Regions from separate parts of the Porticoccus sp. GXU_MW_L64 genome, predicted to be linked through region 2. Evidence: predicted binding sites of a transcription regulator. Region 2 holds the regulator's gene; the other holds the start of a gene.
The links. The regulator sigma-54, encoded in region 2, starts transcription at its own class of promoters, with help from an activator protein. The targets are predictions, from matches to a motif close to TGGCACANNNNTTGCNNT.
Positions count from the first base shown of each region.

Region 1: a site for sigma-54 is predicted at 4,172-4,189, ahead of flgB (flagellar basal body rod protein FlgB). Genes of this name have one in related genera too.

Region 1 covers NZ_JBRKJK010000011.1:70,625-78,479, forward strand. The annotation lists gene flgG (flagellar basal-body rod protein FlgG) at 1-454, opposite strand, end outside; gene ACVBEJ_RS10405 (flagellar basal body rod protein FlgF) at 466-1,203, opposite strand; gene flgE (flagellar hook protein FlgE) at 1,228-2,493, opposite strand; gene ACVBEJ_RS10415 (flagellar hook assembly protein FlgD) at 2,614-3,300, opposite strand; gene flgC (flagellar basal body rod protein FlgC) at 3,314-3,724, opposite strand; gene flgB (flagellar basal body rod protein FlgB) at 3,746-4,135, opposite strand; gene flgA (flagellar basal body P-ring formation chaperone FlgA) at 4,360-5,061, shown strand; gene flgM (flagellar biosynthesis anti-sigma factor FlgM) at 5,260-5,586, shown strand; gene ACVBEJ_RS10440 (flagella synthesis protein FlgN) at 5,590-6,075, shown strand; gene ACVBEJ_RS10445 (Rrf2 family transcriptional regulator) at 6,306-6,725, opposite strand; gene ACVBEJ_RS10450 (hypothetical protein) at 6,716-7,324, opposite strand; gene ACVBEJ_RS10455 (SCO family protein) at 7,321-7,855, opposite strand, start outside.
Region 2 covers NZ_JBRKJK010000008.1:150,175-158,029, reverse strand. The annotation lists gene ACVBEJ_RS08405 (calcium/sodium antiporter) at 1-471, shown strand, start outside; gene ACVBEJ_RS08400 (KpsF/GutQ family sugar-phosphate isomerase) at 781-1,749, shown strand; gene ACVBEJ_RS08395 (KdsC family phosphatase) at 1,767-2,297, shown strand; gene lptC (LPS export ABC transporter periplasmic protein LptC) at 2,297-2,878, shown strand; gene lptA (lipopolysaccharide transport periplasmic protein LptA) at 2,847-3,365, shown strand; gene lptB (LPS export ABC transporter ATP-binding protein) at 3,365-4,090, shown strand; gene ACVBEJ_RS08375 (RNA polymerase factor sigma-54) at 4,121-5,653, shown strand; gene hpf (ribosome hibernation-promoting factor, HPF/YfiA family) at 5,688-5,975, shown strand; gene ACVBEJ_RS08365 (PTS sugar transporter subunit IIA) at 6,003-6,470, shown strand; gene rapZ (RNase adapter RapZ) at 6,592-7,452, shown strand; gene ACVBEJ_RS08355 (HPr family phosphocarrier protein) at 7,449-7,718, shown strand; gene ACVBEJ_RS08350 (aldo/keto reductase) at 7,845-7,855, opposite strand, start outside.

The sequences.
Region 1 (7,855 bases), on a different contig from region 2:
CCACAGTAACCGAGCGGGCATTTTCCGGAACGATGATGGTGGGTTGCAGGGAAAATCCGTTGGCGGTAACTATCTGCCCCTGAGCATCCAGTTGCAGGGAGCCATCGCGGGTGTAAGCCAGAGTGCCGTCGGGCATGGTGATCTGCAAAAAGCCCCGGCCTTCGATGGCAATGTCCAGAGGCTTCTGAGTGTTGGACAGGTTGCCCTGGGTAAAGGTTTTTTCAGTGGCCACTACCCGCACCCCGGTACCCAACATCGAGCCACTGGGCAACACGGTATCCTGGGAGCTCTGCGCGCCGACTTGACGCAGATTCTGATAGAGCATGTCCTCGAACACCGCCCGGCCACGCTTGAATCCCACTGTGCTGGCATTGGCCAGGTTGTTTGAAATGGTCGCCAGCCTGGTTTGCTGGGCATCCAGTCCGGTTTTTGATATCCACAGTGCCTGGTTCATGGTGCAATCCTCTAGCTAACTTGCATTATTTCGGCAGAGAGCCGGTCGTTTTCCGACGCCATCTGCATAAGTCTGGTCTGGCTTTCAAAGGAGCGGGACAGTTCGATCATCCTTACCATGGCCGCCACCGGATTGACATTGCTGCCTTCCAGGGCACCGGGGATCACCCGCACGCTAGCGTCTGCCACCAACTCACCGCCGTCTTTCAGGCGCAACAGCCCATCCAGCCCCTTTTCCAGCTGGCTCGGGTCTTCCACCCGCACCAGTTTGAGTCGATCCACCACCGATTGGGCGGTAGCGTCCTGCCCTAATGGAACAATGGAAATAGTGCCATCCGGGGCGATTTCCATACTGGCGAAAGGGGGAATGGCAATGGGACCGTTATCCCCCATAATTGGGTCGCCCGCGCCGTTGGTCATGCGACCAAAGGGGTCGATTTGCAGGTCACCGCGGCGGCTCACTGCCTCGCCACCCTCAGGGGTCTGCACCACCAGCCAGCCGCCATCGTTAACCGCCACATCCAGATCGCGGCCGGTGGTTTGAACGTGGCCGTTACCGGTATCCGCACCGACACCCGCCAGCTGCACATAGCTGCGGGTGCCGCTGGCGTTGACTGTGGCGGTGGTCAGTGCCGCCAGATCAGCGCGAAAACCGGTAGTGGAGGCATTGGCCAGATTGTGCGTGGTGTGCACCTGCTCGCGCATGGCGCTGCTGGCGCCATTCATGGCTATGTACAGTAAGCGATCCATTATCTGGCCTCCGGTTTCATGTCATTAACGCAGGTTAATGACCGCTTGCGTTACCGCGTCCTGGGTTTGTATCACCTGGGCGTTGGCCTGGAAGTTGCGCTGGGCAACAATCATGGCCACCAGTTGCTCGGTCACTTCCACGTTGGAATCTTCCAGCGCGCCGGACTGCAACACACCCAAGCCACCATCGCCGGCGGGGTTACGGGTGGGTGGGCCAGAGCTGAAGGTCTCTGTCCAGATACTGCCACCCTGAGGTTGCAGGCCCTGGGTATTGGAGAATCCGGCCAGCACGATTTGTCCCAGCCCCCGGGACTGGCCATTGCTGTACTGGGCGAACACCACACCGCTGGCATCTACTTCAATGCCCCGCAGCTGGCCACTGGTAAAGCCGTCCTGATTGATATTGCTGACCGCAAAGTTGCTGCCAAACTGGGTGGTTTGCGCCACATCCACGGCAAACGACTGGGCCTGCGCCCCTGTGGGTGTGCCATCGGAATTGAGCGGCACCCAGCCGGCAATATTCAGGGCAATAACACCACCGGCGGTATCCAGCCTGCCCGTCTGGTCAAATTGCAGCGTGTCCGGGCCGGATGTGGACACTCCATCCACCAGTGTGTATGCCTGCCACTGGTTTGGGGTGGCCGACTTCACATAGAAGGTGCTGAGGATGTGAGGATTACCCAGGCTGTCGAATATGGTGGTCGACGTGGAATTGTTGAACTGGTCCGAGGTGGGTGCCGTTGGCGGCGTTGCAAAGGCATCAAACGGGCCGGCCCAAGGGGTCAGTGGAACCGCTTCCCGGGAGTCCAGGTTGGCGACAATTTCCGCCGAAGTGGTGGCTTCGGGCTCAATCAGGCCGGTATCCAGCTGCAAGTCTCCCAGCGTCGGCAAAATGGTGCCGGAGACATCCGCCTGAAATGCCTGCAGGCGCAGCCCCTCGTTATTCACCACAAAGCCATCCCGGTCCAGGCCAAACTGCCCCGCCCGGGAAAACACTTCGGAACCGCCATCGTTGAGAATAAAGAAGCCGTTGCCGTTGATGGCCACATCCAGGGAGTTTTCCGTAAAGCTGATATTGCCCTGGGTAAACTGCTGACTGACCGCACTCAAACTGACACCGCGGCCAATGGCGTTGGAGCCGGAGCCCAGCAAGCCGGTGGCGAACAGGTCGGCAAATTCCGCCCGCGATGTTTTAAAGCCCGTAGTGGCACTGTTGGCGATATTGTTGCCAATCACCCCCAGCTCTGCGGACGCACTTTGTAAACCGGATACTGCGGTATCAAATGCCATGGTTATTCTCCTGATGGTTTTGTTCTGTTTTAGCTTTTGTCATCCTGAGCGCAGCGAAGGATCTCGTACTTCGAACAAATATTGAGATTCTTCGCTGCGCTCAGAATGACAATGAGCGCATTAATAAAATTCGCGAATTTCTGACAGCCTCATGGTGGCACCGCCTTCCAGATTGAGTATTGGGTCGCCGCTGCCACTCAGGGAAACACTGTCGATGCTCACCCGGGTAAACGCGGGCACTGCCGCGGCCTGACCGTTGATATTGGCGGTCGCCGTCACCTGGTAAGGCCCCGGCGCAACCGCATCGCCATCCAGATTGGTGCCATCCCAGGCGAACGGCACCGCGCCGCCAGACTGAGGCCCCAGAGGTATCTGAGCGACCAGGTTACCCGCCAGGTCCGCCACTTCAACAGTCAAACCATTGACCGCTGTGGGCAGCTCTACCACACCGCCAAAATCCCCCCCCTGAGCCAGGGGAGCGATATTGGTGTTGGCGGTAACATCGCGCCCCACCAAAGACGCGGCCTGCAAACCCTGGTTGGACGACAGCGAATTCACCAGGCCACCCACAGAATTATTTAATTCATCGATGCCGGACACAGTGCCAAACTGGGCAATCTGGGCCAGGAATTGACTGCTGTCCTGAGGGTTGGTGGGGTCCTGATTTTCCAGCTGTGCCACCATCAGGCTGAGAAATTCCTCTACCCCCAGATCATTGGGGTCGTTGCTGCCCTGCTGACGGGCGCCAGCCAGCTGCTCCGCCGTGGAAAGGCCTGAGATACTGCTAAACGGGTTTTCTAACTGCATGGCTCACTCCTTCCTATCGGCCAATATTGAGTGTCTGAATCAACAGCTGCCGAGCGGTTTTCATCGCCTCTACGCTGTTCTGATAAGAGCGGGACGCGGAAATCATATTGGCCATTTCCGCCACCGGGTTCACATTGGAAAAGTAGATATAACCACTGTCATCCGCCATGGGATGTCCCGGCGAAAACTGGCTCACCGGGGCGGCCTCTGTGGTGACCACCTCCGACACCCGCACTCCGGCCACCGAGTCGTTAAAAGCATCGCGCATCACCGTGGAAAACACCGGCTGACGAGCGCGATACGCCTGCTCCGCAGAGGAGCTCACCACCCCCGCATTAGCGATATTGCTGGCCACCGTATTTAGCCGCACCGACTGGGCCTGCAACGCAGAACTGGATACATCCATTACATTAAATAAACTCATGCTCTCTCCTGGTTCTCACCTCTATTCGCCTCTGAGGGCCAACATCAACCCCCTGATGGAGCCGTTGAGAAAATTCAAACTGGCCTGGTAGCGCAACGCGTTTTCGCCAAACTGAGCCTGCTCCACCTGAGTTTCCACGGTGTTGCCATCCAGCGACGCCTGGTTGGGAATGCGATAAATCAACTCACCATTGCTTCCCGCGCCTGCACTGCCAAAGTGACGTTCGCTGGTGGTGCGCAAGGTAGAGCCACCCTGCACCTGAGCCATCACCTCACGAAAATTGATGTCTCTGGCCTTGTATCCCGGAGTGTCGGCATTGGCCAGATTGGACGCCAAAATTTCGGCGCGCCGCCCACGAACCGCGATGGCCTGAGCGTGTAAATCCAGAGCGTTATTAATCCAGCTTGGCATGGCCGTTTCTCGTTGCGTTGTGCATTCACAAGAGAGTTAGCAAAGCCCGTGCCAAAATATTTTTATCTATTTTTCAACAAGTTAAGAACCAACCGGCAGACAAGAAGGCGGGAAGCGGCAACCTCTGTCCGCCGTTTTGCCGCCCGTCGAAGCGGATTATTTGAAGCCATCGGTCATGGCGGCACACTAATTGCTACGAATCCTCTGGATAGGAGAACCCGTCAATGACCAAACACTATTTGCTCGTTTTGCTGCTGATCGGCTGCGCCGGAATACAGGTGGCACAGGCTGGCGACAACCAGTCACACACCAGTATTCGCGCAGCGGTAAAAAACTACCTGCTGCAACAGCCGCAAATACAGCATTTCAGTTCCGTCAATGTGGCAACTGGCAAGCTGGACAAACGCCTGAAACTGGAACAGTGCGGGGACTCACTGCAGATATTTATGCCTCCCGGTGGCAAACTGATCGGCAAAAGTACCGTGGGTGTGCGCTGCACCGGCCCTTCACCCTGGACCCTGTACGTGCCGGTAACGGTAATGGCCTATGCGGAGGTAGCCACCGCCAACCATCCGCTGCAAAGAGGTGCACTGCTCACCGGGGATGACTTCACCATGGTAGAGCAGGCATTGCACCAGATTCCCGCCGGTTATATGGAGCACTACGAGGAACTGGTGGGCAAAGAGCTGACACGCACCGTATCTGCCGGCAAAACCCTCACCCGCAACATGCTAAAATCCCCCACCTTGATAAAGCGCGGCCAGCAGGTGACATTGATTGCCCAACAGCGCAATTTTGAAGTACGAATGAACGGCAAAGCCCTGGCCAATGGTGCCGTTGGAGACCGGATTCGGGTGCAGAACCTCAGCTCAAAGAAAATCGTTGAAGGCACCATCGACAAAACAGGCGCCGTTGTGGTGGATTAACTTTCCCCGTCATCGCGAAGAAGCGCAGCGACTGCGGCGATCTCCAAGCAAATATGCTGGAGTAACGGATTCAGGGATAATGAGTCAGACGGGTAACATTTCAAGATAAACGGGGCGTTTTCAAGGTTTTTAGCCTAAAGTTTTCCCCCAGAATGCCGCCATCAAGGGGCAGACCTGAAAATTTCGTGGAGCAGTCCTATGGACTCAGATATCAAACAACTCAGACCCGGCAATATACCGGCACCGGCGTCAAGAGTACCATCCCAGGCCAAAGGCCCGGAAAACGCCAACGACAACAGCGTTCACGGGCGCAACCAGGCAGATGCCCCGGCCGCCAGTGACACCGTGACCGTGACCAACCAGGCCGCCCGCCTGCAAGAGCTGGAGCAAAGCCTGGCCAATACCCCCGTGGTAGACAGCGCCCGTGTTGCCGAGCTGCGCGAAGCCATCGCCAGCGGCAGCTATCAGCCCGACCCGCAGCGCATTGCCGACAAACTCAGTCAACTGGAAAGGAAACTGCTGTAAGTAATGACAGCCACTGACCTGCAACAACAATTGCAACAACAATTGCATCAGGAATGGGAACTTACCCAGGCGCTGCAACAGTGCCTGGGCAAAGAGCGGGAAGCTCTGCAACAGCAAGACACGGAAGGCCTGGTTGATAACGCCAACCACAAAAGTCAGTTGGTGCAACAGTTAGAAGCTGCCGCCCGGCTGCGGGAAACACTGCTCACCCAGGCGGGATATAGCGCCGACCGCGATGGCATGCAACAGCTGCTGGCAGCCAGCAGCAATGCGCAACTTGAAAACACCTGGCAAAACCTCAGCAGCGCTGCCGAGCAATGCCGGGAAGAAAATCGCCAACTGGGTATGCTGATTCAACGGGAACAGGGCAGCATTCGCCAGGCCCAACACATTCTGCAACGGGGCACCCCCGCCGAAAACCACTCCTACGATGCCAGCGGCCAAAGTGCCGGTAGCAGCGCACAGAGCCGTAATCTGGCCAAGGCCTGACGGCTTACTGCCATATTCAGACCCCCTGCCATACTGGACGAGATTGCCGCGGTCGCTTCGCTCACTCGCAATGACGGAGGGAGGAGGATATTTCCCGTCATCGCGAGGAGCGTAGCGACGCGGCGATCTCCATACGGTTACTACCGCACTTTTCAAACCCTCTGCCACTCTGGTCGAGATTGCCGCGGCCCGCGGCCTCGCAATGGTGGAAGGGGTGGTGGTATCTCCCGTCAGCCAATCAACCGCAACAACTGGGGCCGGTTTCTCACCAAATCGGCGATGGAGTATTGATCGAGACTTTTCAGAAAGGCATGGGATGCTTCATTGAGCACCCCTTTTAGCAGGCAGGCAGGCCGGAGCGGGCAGGTTTCCTTTTCGCAGTCGATAATATCCAGCGACTGCTCCATGGCCCGCACCACATCACCAACAATGATATTTTCCGGCGCCTCAGCCAGCGCAATGCCGCCACCGCGCCCCTGTGTGGAATCAATAAATCCAAGGGTGGCCAGTTGATGAACCACTTTTACCAAATGGTTGCGGGATACCTGGTAGCGCTCTGCTATGCGCTTGATGGTATCGCGCTTATTGTCATGGAGAGCCAAGTACATAATGACCCGCAATGACAGGTCGGTGTATTTCGTCAATTGCATTTAATCGGCCGATTATCTGCTTTGTCAGCGTTAGTGGTGTTAGTGGCGCTACCGGAAAAAACCGGTATCAACCAGGTAATAATCAGCGTTATTCCCACTACAAAACAGCCTTGTCCAAGGAACACCTGATCGCTCAGCAAATAATTATTGCACAACCGCTGTGGGGAAATCAGGTAAATCCAACCCAGCCGGAACAACATGGTAAGAAACTCTATTTTCACCACCGCTCGCGCCACCACATGCATCTGTGGCCAACTCAACGCCAGAGGAATACCCACCGCCACCACCAATGACAGGTATTTCGCCCAGGCAACCAGGGGGGAACCAAGGGATGCGTCCAGCCACCGGGGAATCATCCAGAACGCCAGCACAAAACTGGCGACCAATACACCATTGATGCCACCGGCATTCACCCGCAACAGGACGGCGCGCACCGGCAGGCTCAACCGGCGCCCGATCATAAATCCGATAAACACCAACAGGGGGATTTCTACCAGCACATGGGTGAACAGGCGAGATTCCAGCCAGCTTGCCAGCAGGGGGAAAAGCAGCAATCCCAGCACGGTGGCCAGCACAAGGTTCCAGCGTTGAGCAGTCATAAGGCGCTCACCGCTTGGCCGTACAAGTGACGCTGCAATGCCACCTGAATACTCTGGCGGTCGTCGTAGTCATAAATACCCACCACCTGACCACGATACACCAGATACACCGCCGCATTGTGCACAAACCCCACCGTGGGCTCGGGAATGGCAATGACCCCCAGCAACTCCATAATTTCCGTGAGTTTTGACGCATCCTGAAAGCGGGCGGCCCGCCAGATATCAGCCGAGCCGGAAAAACGCTGCAAATAGCCTTGCAAGTCACGGCTGCTGTCCCTTGGGTCGAACGTCAAGCTCAACAGGCCCACTCGGTCCTCCAAACCCTGCTGCCGCAGCTGTTGTTGCCACTGGTAAAACTCCGCGCCCATAGCCAGACACACCGTAGGGCAGCGAGTGTAGACAAACTCCATCAGCCACAACTCTCTGTCAGCGGCCAGCGCCATGGCCTCACCCTCCTGGTTCAGCAGGTTGGCTTCAGGGAGCGTCAACGGCGCTTTCTGCACCGCCACCCGCCGGGCACTTTCAGCGGTC
Region 2 (7,855 bases):
ATGGCTCCGGCCCTGGGTTGGCTATTGCTGGGACTGGCAACACTTTTGCTGGGGTCGGAACTTTTGGTCAACGGCGCCACCCGCACCGCTCAGGCACTGGGGGTAAGTGAGCTGGTGATCGGCCTCACGGTGGTGGCGGTAGGCACCAGTCTGCCAGAACTGGCCACCTCCGTTGTCAGTGCCCTGCGCGGCCACCACGATATTGCCCTGGGCAATATTTTTGGCTCCAACCTGTTCAACCTGCTGGCGGTCATGTCCATGCCGGGCTTGATCGCGCCCCTGGCACTGCAACCGGAGGTGTTCAACCGGGATTTTGCAGCCATGGCGCTGCTCACTGGCCTGCTGTTGGTGGGGGTTATCTGGTCCCTGCGCAAACGCGGCCCAAACCAGGCCAAGCGCAGCGGCCGCCTTGGTCGGCGATTTGGAGCCCTGCTGGTGATACTCTACGGAGCGTACTACACGCTGCTGTAAAGGCGTTATACTAGGGGGCGCTCTCAATTAGTGAGTTATTGCTGTTGTGCCTGAAATGGCGCCAGACAAGGCATGAGGAGAGTAGTTTGGTTACTCCAAATAAACGACGAATAACACAGTATGGCGCCATTTCAGGCGCAACCCGAAGGGCTGGACCCATTTTGTCCCTCAGCGGTGTTGCCATTCGCTCATGTAGAGTGACTACACAGCGCTCATGGCGCCTTGCTGAGAGCCAAAATGGGCTCCAGCAGCAACAGCTCACTAATTGAGAGCGCCCCCTAACCACATTTCACTACCCGCGAAACCTCCATGACTTCAGCATTTATCGACAGCGGCCGCCGTACCATTCATATTGAAGGCGATTCTGTACGCCAGTTGGAAAGCCGCATCGGTGACGAATTCCAGCAAGCCTGTGAGCTAATGATGGCCGTGAAAGGCCGGGTAATTGTTACCGGCATGGGCAAATCCGGCCATATCGGTGGCAAGATCGCCGCGACCCTGGCCAGCACCGGCACCCCATCCTTTTTTGTTCACCCCGGCGAAGCCAGCCACGGCGATCTGGGCATGATTACCGAGCACGACGCGGTACTGGCTATTTCCAACTCCGGCTCCACCGCCGAAGTCATCACCCTGCTGCCACTGATCAAACGTCTTGGCGTACCGCTGATCAGCATGACCGGCAAACCGGCTTCGCCACTGGCGGAAGCCGCCCATGTGCACCTGGACATCAGTGTAGAGAGCGAGGCCTGCCCGCTGGGGCTGGCACCCACTTCCAGCACCACCGTTACCCTGGTGATGGGCGATGCCCTGGCGGTATCCCTGCTGGAAGCCCGTGGTTTTACCGCCGAAGACTTCGCCTTTTCCCACCCCGGCGGCGCCCTGGGTCGCAAGTTGCTGCTGAAGGTGGAAGACGTCATGCACAAGGGCGATGAAGTACCCCGGGTAAGCCGCGACAGCTCGGTGCGCGATGCCCTGGTGGAAATGACCGGCAAAGGCTTTGGCATGACCACCGTAGTGGATGAACAGCAACACTTATTGGGTGTATTTACCGACGGCGACCTGCGCCGCGCAGTGGATCAGCGCACCGACATCAACACCGCCACCGTGGGCGATGTGATGACACTGAATTGCAAAACCATCTCCTGCAATATGCTAGCCGCTGAAGCGCTGGGCATTATGGAAGATTACAAAATCACCGCTCTGGTGGTGGAAAATGACGACAAGCAACCCTGTGGCGTACTGCACATGCACGATGTACTGCGTGCCGGGGTGGTTTAGCAGAGGGCAGTCGACAGATGACAGATGACAGAAAAGTCACCGAAGCGGCGAAAAAAATTCGGTTATTGCTGCTGGATGTGGATGGTGTACTGACCGATGGCAAGCTGTATTACAGCGAGAGTGGCAACGAAGCCAAGGCGTTTAACATTCAGGACGGCCAGGGCATCAAGCTGTTGCAGCGCAACGGCATTGAAGTGGGCATCATCACCGGCCGCAGCTCCAAACTACTGGCCCGCCGCGCTGCTGAGCTAGGCATAGAAAGAGTGGTGCAGGGCCGCGAAGACAAACTCACCGCCCTCAACGAACTGCTGGAAACCTGCGACTATAAACTGGAAGAAATTGCCCACGTAGGCGACGATCTGCCGGATGTAGCGGTGATCCGCCGGGTGGGATTGGGGGTTGCCGTGGCCAACGCCAACCACTTTGTCGCCGAGCATGCCCTGTGGCAAACCCGCACTCCCGGTGGCGCAGGCGCCATCCGTGAAGTGGCGGAATTGATTCTCAGCGCCCAGGGCAAACTGCAGGCAACTCTTGAGGACTATCTATAGTGCTGCGCCCGCTGCTGATATTCGCCGTTATTGCCGCCCTGGGATGGAATTTTCGCCAGTTCTGGATCTCGCCCCCGGAGAGTTTTTTCAAGCCGACTCCAACCACTGCCGACGTTCCCAAAGCCAATGTCTACATGCTGGACACCGACACCCGTCAATTCAGCGAACAGGGCGAACTCACCTACCGGCTCACGTCAAAGCGCAGCGAACACTTTACCGAGGCCCAGCGCTTTGTGCTGGAAATGCCCAACATCACCTCCTACCAGAGCGATTCCCCACCCTGGAATATATCGGCGGAAAACGGCCTGGTAGAGAAAAACGGTGAGAGCATTCAGCTCACCAATAACGTGGTAGGCCAACATTTCCAGGAACAGCGTGTGATTACCCTGAACACCCCGCAGCTGCTTTTTCTGCCCGAGAAACAAGTCGCGGAAAGCGACAAAGACGTTACAATAACCCTGCCCGGTGCCCAGACATCCGGTGTGGGCTTCAAGGCCAACCTGAAAACCGGCGAATATCAACTACACTCTCGCGTAAAAGGACAGCTGGATGCCACTGCTCCACCCGACACCGACAAGTAAATTTCTGCGCAATTGCCTGCTCTTTTTGGCCATTATTGCTCCATTAGGGCAAACCGCTCTGGCGCTGCCGGAAGATCGCCTGCAACCACTGCAAATCAAGTCTGAACGCAACTCCGGTGACACCAACGGCAATCTGGTGTACAGCGGCGATGTGCAGATTACCCAGGGTTCTCTGCAACTGAAGGCCGACAAAGTGGTGGCGCAAATCAATCAGCAAACCATCAACTGCACCGGCAAACCCGCCTCGTTTCGCCTCACCACCGAAGACTACGGTCTGGTCACCGGCCAGGCGCAAGAACTGTATTTCGACCGCAGCAGCGGCAAGCTGAAACTGTCCAAAGACGCCGTCATTACCAAACAGGACGGTTCCTTTACCCAGGGCGACACCATCACCTACAACATTGATACCGAAACCTGGACGGTAGAAGGGGGCACCACCGTACTGCCACCGGCAGTGCCCAGCGAAGCCAAAGAGGAACGCCCCTGATGGCGACCCTTGAAGCTCGCCACCTGGCCAAATCCTACAAGCGCCGCGCCGTCGTCAAAGACGTATCCATGACCGTGAGCAGCGGCCAGATTGTCGGCCTGCTGGGGCCCAACGGGGCGGGCAAAACCACCTGCTTTTACATGATTGTCGGCCTGGTTCCCCTGGGCGGCGGCGAAATACGGATCGATAGCGAAAACGTCACCCACCTGCCCATGCACGGCCGCGCCCGCAAGGGTTTGGGCTACCTGCCTCAGGAAGCGTCCATTTTTCGTCGCCTCAGTGTGCAGAACAATATCATGGGCATTCTGGAAACCCGCCGTGACCTCAACCGCAAACAGCGCCAGGCGAAACTCGAAGAACTGCTGCAGGAATTCCATATCAGCCACATTCGCGACAGCCTGGGAATGAGTCTGTCCGGTGGTGAACGCCGCCGGGTGGAGATTGCCCGGGCACTGGCTACCGAGCCGCAATTTATTCTGCTGGACGAACCCTTTGCCGGGGTAGACCCGATCTCGGTCAACGACATCAAACAGATTATTCGCCACCTGCGCGACAAGGGCATCGGCGTACTGATTACCGACCACAACGTGCGCGAAACCCTGGATATCTGCCACCACGCCTACATCGTTGGCGAAGGCCACGTTATCGCCGAGGGCAGCGCGGATGATGTACTCAAAAACCAACAGGTGCGTGATACTTATCTGGGTGAGAACTTTGAGTTATAAAAAAATGGCGACTGCAACCAATAACACTCTATGAAGCCAAGCCTGCAATTAAAAATTGGTCAGCACCTGACCATGACGCCACAACTGCAACAAGCCATCCGCTTGCTGCAGCTGTCGTCGTTGGACTTGCAACAGGAAATTCAGCAAGCCCTGTACGACAACCCGCTGCTGGAACTGGCGGAAGAAGAAGATCGTAAAAAGCCCGACGAAAGCACCCCCGCCGACAACAGCGAGCCGCAAAGCAGTGCAGACTCCACATCCGAGCCAGCGGATGCAGAAATTAATGGCCCCAACGACGACTGGGACAACAAAATTCCCGATGAACTACCCGTCGACGCCAGTTGGGACGACCTGTACGAAACCGCCTCCATTGCCAGCCCGACAAAGCAGTCCAGCAGCGTTGGTGAAAGCCGTGACTTTGACACCTTTCAGGCCGTAACGGATTCCCTGCAAGACCACCTGCTGTGGCAGCTCAACCTCACCCCCATGTCCGACAGCGACCAGGTAATCGCCTCCGCCATTATCGACGCCATTGGCGACGACGGTTTTCTGAGCCTGCCTGTCGAGGATATTTGGCAAAGTTTGCTTGATGAAAGTCCGGCAGACCCCGACCAGCCGCAAGAAGAACAACTGGAACTGGATGAAGTGATGGCGGTGCTGCGCCGCATCCAGACCTTCGACCCGGTGGGCGTTGCCGCCACCAGCTTGAGCGACTGTCTGCTGATTCAACTGCGCCAGCTGCCGGAAGAAACACCCTTTCTGGCAGAAGCCAAAACCCTGGCAGAATCCCACCTGGAACAACTGGCCAGCCGCGACAGCAAGCAAATACAAAAACTCACCGGCATGACCCCGGAAACCATCGCCGCCGCAACCACTTTGATACAGGCATTATCGCCTCGCCCCGGCGACCTGGTGCGCAGCGGTGATGTGCAGTACACCGCGCCAGACGTCAAAGTGGACAAAAAAGACGACCGCTGGCAAGTCACCCTCAACAACGACATCGCGCCGGCCCTGCGCATTAACCAAAGCTACGCGCAACTGATTCGCCGCGCCGACAGCAGCGAGCAAAACCGTTTTCTGCGTGACAACTTGCAAGAAGCGCGAGTATTCCTGCGCAGCCTGCAAAGCCGCAACGACACCCTGCTGCGAGTAGCCGCCTGTATTGTAGAAATGCAACAGGCCTTTCTCGACCAGGGGCCAGAGGCCATGAAACCCATGGTACTGGCCGATGTCGCCGAGCGACTGGAACTGCACGAATCCACAATCTCACGGGTGACCACGCAAAAATTTATCGACACCCCGCGAGGCATGTACGAACTGAAGTATTTTTTCTCCAGCCATGTCAGCACCGCTGGCGGCGGCCAGTGTTCGTCCACCGCCATACGCGCCATGCTGAAAAAACTGATCGATGAAGAAAACCCCGCCAAGCCTCTGAGCGACAACAAACTGGCGGCCATCCTCGACGAACAGGGCATACAGGTGGCTCGCCGCACCGTGGCCAAATACCGGGAAAGCCTGAACATCCCCTCGTCCAGCGAACGCAAAAAATACCGCATCAAATAATGCCAATTCCCACAACCAAGTAGAGGAGCGCACCATGCAATTGAACATCAGCGGGCACCATGTGGAAGTTACCGAACCCCTGCGCAACTACGTCATCAGCAAACTCGACCGCCTGCAGCGGCACAACGACAAAATCACCAGCACCAACGTCATTCTCTCCGTGGAAAAACTGGTGCAAAAAGCGGAAGCCACCGTACACGTCAGCGGCGGCGAATTTTTTGCCGACAGTGAACACGACGACCTCTACGCCGCCATCGACACCCTGATCGACAAACTCGACCGGCAACTGATCAAACACAAGGAAAAACAACGCGGACGATAACTCTGCCGTTGTACTGTCATAATCGTTATGCAAATTTCTGAGATACTCACCCCGGAACACACCAACTGTTGCGCCCCCGGCAGCAGTAAAAAACGGGTTCTGGAATACCTGGCCAACTTTTTGGCACAGCTCAACCCGGCAGCCGACAGCGCGGCACTGTACGAACAACTGCTGGCCCGCGAGCGCCTTGGCAGCACCGGCATTGGCGAAGGCGTGGCCATCCCCCACTGCCGTATTGAGGGCATTGATAAAGCAGTTGGCGTAATGCTGCGGTTACAAAAAAGCGTCGATTTCGACGCCATAGACGGCCAGCCGGTGGATTTGGTATTCGCCCTGATTGTGCCCAAAGACGATGGCGACAACCAGGCCAACGACGAACACCTCAACACCCTGGCGAGCATCGCTGAATTGATGCAAAACCCGCAGCGGCGGGAGCAGCTGCGCGAGGCAACGGATAATCGGACGCTGTATAACAGCGCCATACGATCATGCTAACCGTCATTGCGAGGAGCCGCAGGCAGCGCGGCAATCTCGGCCAGCAAGGTAGTGACTTGATGGAGATTGCCGCGGTCGCTGCGCTCCCTCGCAATGACTGCAAAGACTTAGGGAAAGATTAATGAGACTGGTAGTGATCAGCGGACGCTCCGGCTCCGGTAAAAGTACCGCGCTGCACGTGCTGGAAGACGTGGGATTTACCTGCATCGACAACTTGCCCGCGGAATTGCTGCCGCCGCTGTTTCAACAATACCAGGCATCGGGAAATCACAGCGACCACAAAATCGCCGTGGGCATAGACGCCCGCAATCTGCTGGGCGACTTTACCCAACTGCCACAGATTCTGGAACAACTGAAAAACAGCGGCGTCAGCCACGAAGTGATTTTTCTCGACGCCCGCACCCCGATATTGCTGCAGCGCTTTAGCGAAACCCGCCGCAAGCACCCGCTCAGCTCCGACAACCTGGCACTGAAAGAAGCCATCAAACTGGAACGCAAACTGCTGGAACCGGTAGCGTCCATCGCCACTCGCTCCGTCGATACCAGTGCCATGACCCTGCACCAGCTGCGTGACCTGATCAAAAAGCAGGTGGTGCCCGACAGCCAGGGCGATATGGCCATCCTGTTCCAGTCGTTTGGCTTCAAACGCGGCGTCCCGGCGGATGTGGATTTTGTGTTTGACGTGCGCTGCCTGCCAAACCCCTACTGGAAGCCGGAACTGAGAGCACTTACCGGCAACGACAGCGACGTGATCGAATTTCTTGAGCGGCAAGTGGACGTGGCTCATATGCTGGCAGACATCATCGGCTACCTGGAACGCTGGCTGCCCAAATTCCAGGCCAACAACCGCAGCTATCTGACCATTGCCATCGGCTGTACCGGCGGCCAGCATCGCTCCGTTTACCTGGCCAACAAACTGTGCGAATACTTTTCCGGCAAGCTCACCAACGTGGTTCAGACTCACCACCGGGAGCAGTCGTGATCACCGCAGAGCTGACTATCATCAACAAACTCGGCCTGCACGCCCGCGCCGCCACCAAACTGGCACAAACCGCCGGCCGCTTTGCCAGCACCGTGCGCTGCGGCCACAGCGGCAAAATGGTGGATTGCAAAAGCGTGATGGCAGTGATGTTGCTGGCAGCCTCCAAAGGCACAACGCTGAGCTTTGAAATCGACGGCAGCGATGAGCAGGAAGCGACGGATACCATCGCTGAGTTAATAGGGGATTATTTTGGGGAGGGGCAGTGACAGCTTCGGGCGGCGAGCTTCTGGCTACGGGCAGACCGAGGACAGCTGTTATTCTGAGCAAGATACCACCGTCATCCTGCTCGCAGCCAGCAGCCCGTAGCTAGTAACTAACTCTTTGAGCTTCAATCACCAAGTGA